3 regions of the Streptomyces vastus genome follow, and region 3 is predicted to be linked to each of the others. Evidence: riboswitches for the same ligand, from Rfam matches in the RefSeq annotation. Region 3 holds a riboswitch; each other region holds the start of a gene.
What was found. Region 3 has a riboswitch for cyclic di-AMP ahead of ABD357_RS30550 (M23 family metallopeptidase). Riboswitches for the same ligand answer to the same signal wherever they lie in the genome.
Positions count from the first base shown of each region.

Region 1 (2,193 bases), on a different contig from region 3:
AGAGTCTTCTCGAAGCCGTCATTCGCCTGCGCGGCGAAGTCCTCTTCGTCGATCAGCTCGTTCTTGAGGTTCGAGACCTTGGCGCTGAACGACTTGGGCGGGAAGCGCTTCGGGTCGAGGTCCAGGTCGCGGCAGACCAGGGCCATGAGGCGCTTGCTGTCGGCGGCGTCGTAGATCGAGAACGAGGACGTGAAGCCGAGCTTCTTCGACTCCCGCCGCAGGATCCGCACGCACGCGCTGTGGAAGGTCATCACCCACATCGCGTTCGCACGCGGGCCGACGAGGTGCTCGACGCGCTCTTTCATCTCGCCCGCGGCCTTGTTGGTGAACGTGATCGCGAGGATCTGGCCCGGATGCACCTTCCGCTCGCCGAGCAGGTACGCGATCCGGTGCGTGAGCACACGGGTCTTGCCGGAGCCGGCGCCGGCCACGATGAGCAGGGGGGAGCCGGAGTGCACGACGGCCGCGCGCTGGTTGTCGTTCAGCCCCTCCAGGAGCGAGGCCGCGTCCACATGGGGACGGGGTGCGCCGTCGCGGTAGTAGGCCTCCCGGTCCGGCGGCACGTCGAACTTCCCGCCGAACAGATCGTCCGGAACCTGCTCCGGTACGTGATCGTCCTCGGGCGGTGGCGGGGGCTCTTCCTCGTGGTCCCGCGAGGGCTTGAGGTCCGCCAGGAAGCTGTCATCAAAGAGGCTGCTCATCGCTCTCCGAGTCTAGGCTCCCCCACTGACACCTCGCGGCCGCCCTGAAAAGCTGCCCCAAAACCCTGGAGGCTCTGCCGGGACGAGCCTGCCGGGATTCCTCTCACCCTCCAGGACCGTCCCGTCACGGTCGGCGACGGATCATGACGCCTGAGGTCAAGGTCACGAAAACGTATCGGACAATTCGCACATCAACCTTCACAGGAGCCACACGAGTTGGTTAGCTTTCGCAGTGGGCCGCTCGACCCCCACCGGCGAACGTCGCCGGGCCGTGCGGCTCCCGCCGAGTCCGGTACGCCCTTGTGGCCGCCCGGAGCCGGGGACCCACCGACCTTGGGGTGAATCGGGCCAACTCCCTTAGGGGACGAGGACCGTAGGGCAAACCTTCCGAAGCACACGCCCGAACCCGACAGCTAACTCGGTAGGCGGAGCACGGAAGGAGTCGCCTTCGTGGCGCCACACCGCAAAGCGCGGTCGTCCAGTCCCAAGGGCATACGGACCCCTGCCCTCGCCACCGCCGCTCTTACTTCGGTGGCCCTCCTGTCGCAGACCGCGAACGCTTCGCCCTCGGCGGAGCCGAAGCCCAGCCTCGACGAAGTCCAGAAGAAGGTCGACGACCTCTACCAGCAGGCGGAGACGGCGACCGAGAAGTACAACGGCGCCAAGGAGAAGACCGGCAAGCAGCGCAAGAAGGTCGACAACCTCCTTGACGACGTGGCCTCCCGCACGCAGAAGCTCAACGAAGCGCGCGAGGAGCTCGGTACGTTCGCCGCCGCGCAGTACCGTACGGGCGCCGCCGCCCCTGACACCGCGTCCCTGCTGCTCGCGGACAACCCGCAGGACTACTTCGACCAGAACCAGCTGATGGACCGGCTGACCAGCCGCCAGCAGCAGGCCGTCGACGACTATGCGACGCAGCAGTCCGAAATGACGCAGAAGCGTCAGGAGGCCTCCGAGAGCCTTCAGGCGCTCACCAAGACCGAGAACACCCTGAAGTCGTCCAAGGCGGACGTTCAGCGGAAGCTCGCAGAGGCGCGCCAGATGCTCTCGCAGCTGACCGCCGAGGAGAAGGCGCGGCTCGCGGCGATCGAGCGGGAGAAGCGCGAGGAGGCCCAGCGCAAGGCGGAGGAGCTGGCGCGGCAGCAGCAGGCCGCGGAGGAGCAGCGCCGCCAACAGCAGCAGGCCCAGCCGACTCCCGCGCCCTCCACCGGCGCGGGGACCTCGACCGGCACGGGCACCTCCGCGGGCACCACGACGGCCAAGGGCGAGAAGGCGATCGCCTTCGCCCGTTCCCAGACCGGCAAGCCGTACGTCTGGGGCGCGTCGGGACCGGACTCCTACGACTGCTCCGGCCTCACCCAGGCGGCCTGGAAGGCCGCCGGCGTCACCCTCCCGCGCACCACCTGGGACCAGGTCAAGGTGGGCACCCAGGTCTCGGTCGCCAGCGCCCAGCCCGGCGACCTCGTCTTCTTCTACGACGACATCAGCCACG
Region 1 is NZ_BAAASJ010000018.1:7,143-9,335, reverse strand. It holds gene pcrA (DNA helicase PcrA) at 1-701, opposite strand, end outside; cyclic di-AMP (ydaO/yuaA leader) riboswitch at 973-1,144, shown strand; gene ABD357_RS06960 (C40 family peptidase) at 1,152-2,193, shown strand, end outside.
Region 1: linked by a shared signal. The riboswitch ahead of ABD357_RS06960 (C40 family peptidase) and the one ahead of ABD357_RS30550 (M23 family metallopeptidase) in region 3 are both predicted to bind cyclic di-AMP.

Region 2 (2,193 bases), on a different contig from region 3:
CTGCTCGGTGGCGTCGTAACCGACGAGCTCCGGGCCGAGCTGCTCGATGACGGCGAGGACCGCCTTCTCGACACCCTTGCCGAGGTAGCGGTTGGCGTCTCCGTCACGGAGTTCGACAGCCTCGAAGGCGCCCGTGGAGGCGCCGGACGGAACGGCGGCACGACCCGTGCTGCCGTCGTCGAGGCCGACCTCGACCTCGACCGTGGGATTGCCTCGGGAGTCCAGGATTTCCCGGGCTACGACGACGTCGATGGACGGCACGAGCATCTCCTTCTGGGATGTGACGCGGTTACGCGGGCCGCTGGGCCCGCACAGCGCGAAGCCGCGGCGGCTCCGCGAGGACGAGCCTAACCGGCTCCGGGCGATCGGCCAGCCGTCCGCCCCTCTCATGGACCGAACCGAGAGTAAATTGTTTCCGAACGGAACAAAAAGTCCCGCCCCAGTGCGTACGGGGGAACACGCACCGGGGCGGGACTGCTGGGGGCTCAGCCTCAGCCGCTCTGGGGGCCGGGCTTCAGCTGAGCCGGGGCTCAGTTCAGCTGAGGTGCAGCTGCTGGCCCGGGTAGATGACGTCCGCGTTGTCGACGATGTCGTCGTTCAGCTTGAACAGCTTCTGCCAGCCGCCCTTGACGTCGTTCTCCGTGGCGATCTCGCTGAGGGTGTCACCCTTGACGACCTTGTACTCGCCGTCACCCTTCTTGACCTTCTTGCCGGTCGGGGTGGTGACGGTCTTCTTGGCAGCCGGGCGGTCCGCGGAGCGGGAGGCGCGCTCCTCCTGGGCCGGGGCGCTCTGCTGCTGGGACTGCTGGGTGTTCTCCTGAGCGGCACCGGAGTCCGAGGAGCCGCCGCCGGTGTACGCGGCGCTCGACAGACCCTTGCCGCAGACCGGCCAGGCACCCTTGCCCTGGCCCGCGAGGACCTTCTCGGCGATCTCGATCTGCTGGGCCTTGGAGGCCTGGTCGGCGGTGGCGGCGTACTTCGTGCCGCCGTAGCCGGCCCAGGTGGAGGCGGAGAACTGCAGGCCGCCGTAGTAGCCGTTGCCGGTGTTGATGGACCAGTTGCCGCCCGACTCGCACTGGGCGACGGCGTCCCACTCGGAGGCGGTGGCGGCGGAGGCCGTACCCGACACCATCAGCGGGGCGGCGATGGCGGCACCGGTGACACCGGCGAGCGCGGCTATGCGGGTGGTCTTGGACGGGCGACGGTGCTTGCCCTTGCCGGAAAGCAGCATGAAGAGATCCCCTCACCGACGCCTACGAGGTGAGCTGTCGGGTTCGGGCCTGGTGAGTTGCCCGGCCGTGCGGATCGCTCCGCACGACTTCACCCCAAGCCGCACCTGGTCTCGACGACCGGGCCCGGCACTTACCTTGGGTCCCCCGCTCCTGCCTACGGCGCTTTACGCGACGACTGTTCCCGTACGGACGTTGGCAGGATTCGGCGTGACATCCGTCGGGGCCCGCTGTGGCGAGCGGTCACGACCGTAAACATGCGATCCGCCGAATTTCAAAGACGATCAGGGCCTTTGAGATCCATGTCTCACTTTCACCAAACCGGACATCCAGCCCGAACTGCCGCCACTTTTGGCCCGGTTCGGCACCTTGCACACCTCTCAGTCCGTGCCGAGTTCAAGGCGCTGACCGGGGAGGATGAGGTCCGGGTCGGCGCCGACAGTGCGCTTGTTCGCGGAGTACAACTCGGGCCATCCGCCTTGGAGGCCAAGGGAGTCGGCGATTGCCGAGAGGCTGTCTCCGGAACGGACGGTGTACGAGCCGTCCGCGACGCCCGCCGCATCGCGTGAGCCGCCGCCCGCACGCGAGGCATGCCGACCGCCGGAGTCGTCCGTACGGGAGGCATCGGCATCCTCTTCGGCGCCGCCACCGCGATGGCGGCCGGTGCCCTCATCTGTGTTCGTACTCTCACTCTCGCCGCTCGAAGAGTCGGCGTTCTGGCCGGAATTACCCGAGTCGCCCTCATTCGTCGCGCCCGTGGGCGGGCTGGGCGAGCTGTCGGGGCTCGGTGATTCGGCGGTGGAGTCGCCGCCGGAATCCTGCGAGGTACCGGTGGACGACCCGGACGTACCGGATGATCCCGAATCAGCGGATGTATCGGACGAGTCGGAACTACCGGATGAATCACCCTTTACGGGGTCGTCACTTGACGTCTGCCCCGAATCGGAGCCCGATCCGGAGTCCG
Region 2 is NZ_BAAASJ010000104.1:204,643-206,835, reverse strand. It holds gene eno (phosphopyruvate hydratase) at 1-267, opposite strand, end outside; gene ABD357_RS33925 (transglycosylase family protein) at 536-1,231, opposite strand; cyclic di-AMP (ydaO/yuaA leader) riboswitch at 1,236-1,404, opposite strand; gene ABD357_RS33920 (transglycosylase family protein) at 1,610-2,193, opposite strand, start outside.
Region 2: linked by a shared signal. The riboswitch ahead of ABD357_RS33925 (transglycosylase family protein) and the one ahead of ABD357_RS30550 (M23 family metallopeptidase) in region 3 are both predicted to bind cyclic di-AMP.

Region 3 (2,193 bases):
CGAGCTGTGGGCCCGCCGCGAGCTTGCCCGCCCCGCGCTGGCGTACGCGGCCCGGTCCACGGCTCCGCTCCCGGTGCCGCCACCGTGGCCTACGTACGGGAACGCGTACGGGCAGGCGTCGCCCTTCCCGGCGTACGACCCGGCCTACAACCCCTACCGGAACTAGGCGAAAAAGCAGGACGCCACCCGCTTCTCGTCCGAAAGCGGATGGCGTCGAAGAGCTGGTCGAAGAGCCGACCGAGACCTACGGGTTTACGGGTTGAGCCCCTTGCTCCGCAGCCAGGCCATCGGGTCGATTCCGTCGCCACCCGCCGTCTTGACCTCCATGTGGAGGTGCGCCCCGGTGACGTTGCCGGTCGCGCCCACGCGGCCGATGACCTCGCCCGTGCTGACCTGCTGGCCGACGCTGACGCTGATCGAGGACTGGTGGGCGTACCAGATCTCCGTGCCGTCGTCGAGCTTGAGCTTGGTGAGGTAGCCGTACGAGCCGTTCCAGCCGGCCTCGGTGATGGTGCCGCTGTGGACCGCCTTGAGCGGCGTACCCGACGGGGCGGCGAAGTCCAGGCCGGTGTGGGACCCGGAGGACCACAGGGCGCCGGACTGCCCGAAGGTCGAGGTGATGGTGTACGAGGACGTCGGCAGCGCGAAGCTCCTGGCGAGCTCGGCGAGGCGCTCCGCCTCGGCCTTCTGCCGGGCCTCCTCCGCCGCCTTCTCCTTGGCGGCTTCGGCCTTGGCCTGGGCGGCTTCCCGCTCCTTGGCGGCCTGCTCGGCGGCCTGCTTGGCGGCGGCGGTCGCCGCAGCCTGCCTGGCCTCGCGGTCCACCTGGTCCTGCTGCCGCTCGGCCTGCAGGATGATGCGGGCGCGCAGGGCCTCGCCCGCGTCGGAGTTGCCCTGCTCGGCGTCCGCCGTGCTCAGACCGGCCTGGGTGAGCGGTGTCGCGGAGCCGGCCTCTTCCTCGGGGTCGTCCGAGATCAGGGGAAGGTCGGGAAGGGTGATGGAGACCGGCGGTTTGCCGGTCTGCGCGCTGGCCATGCCGCCCGCGCTGACGGCCGCTATGACCCCGACGCCCAGAACCGTGGAGCTGCGCGCAAGGCCTCCTCCGCGCTGCTTGCCGACGCGGTGCCTGCCGCGAACGGGCTTGAGGGAATCCTCGGTGGGGTTCCACTCCTCCCAGGTCTCCTCGTCCTGGCGTTTGCCGTAGCCGAATGAGTCGGGCTGCTGCTCACTCGGCGCGAACGAAGTCTGGGGGGCAGGCCGGTTGGACGCCACGTAGGCGCACTCCTTTCCTTCCTTGTCGCCTACCGGGTTAGCTGACGGGTTCGGAGCAGGAAGGTCTCCTACGCGCGTCGCTCACGGTGTCTCCACCAGGAACAACGCCCGATTCACCCCAAGTTGGTGGTTCCCCGGTTCCCTTGCGGGATTCGGCGCGTGCGCACGGAGCCGACTCTTGTGACGGCTGGGACGACCGCGCTGCGTTATCGAACGTTAATAGAGGCAGGCACCGGATTCCAAGCTGTTCTGAAGATTCGTTGGCGGTCTTGGCCTGGACTTTCAGGTCATGAGCGGGACGAATCGGGCGAGTTGATCCTGACTCAGGGGTAATTCACTGCTGTGACTTCTGTTGACAATGTTTCAGTTGCTAACCGGAGTGAGTTGATTCGACTACTACCGGTGATATTGAAACCCCGCAGGCACCAAGACCACGGGGCGGTTCAAGAACCCGCCTCACGGCCTCCTGACGGCCAGCAGCGCCATGTCGTCCGTCGCGCCGCCGGCTCCCGTGTGCCGGAGGACCGCCTCCACGAGCGTGGCGAGCAGCACCCGGGGTCCGTGGAAGGTCCGGCCCGCGAGGCACTGAGCGGGGTCGAAGAAGACGCCGTGCCGGTCCCGGGCCTCGGTCACCCCGTCCGTGTAGAAGAGCAGGGTGGCCCCGCCGGGGAACGGGACCTCCTGCGCCCGGCCGGGCCACGGGCCCAGCTCGCCCATCCCGAGCGGCAGTGCGGGGTCCTCGGACCGGAGTGTTTCCAGCGAGCCGTCCCCGTACAGCAGGAGCGGCCCGGGGTGACCGCGGTGGACGATGCGTACGACGGCGCCGGCGTGCGGGATCTCGGCGAGTACGGCGGTGGTGAAGCCCTCGACCGCTTCGAGGCCGCCTCGCCGGGCGGCCTCGCGCACCAGCGCCCGCTCCAGCCG
Region 3 is NZ_BAAASJ010000097.1:116,318-118,510, reverse strand. It holds gene ABD357_RS30555 (PrsW family intramembrane metalloprotease) at 1-166, shown strand, start outside; gene ABD357_RS30550 (M23 family metallopeptidase) at 253-1,269, opposite strand; cyclic di-AMP (ydaO/yuaA leader) riboswitch at 1,281-1,437, opposite strand; gene ABD357_RS30545 (PP2C family protein-serine/threonine phosphatase) at 1,726-2,193, opposite strand, start outside.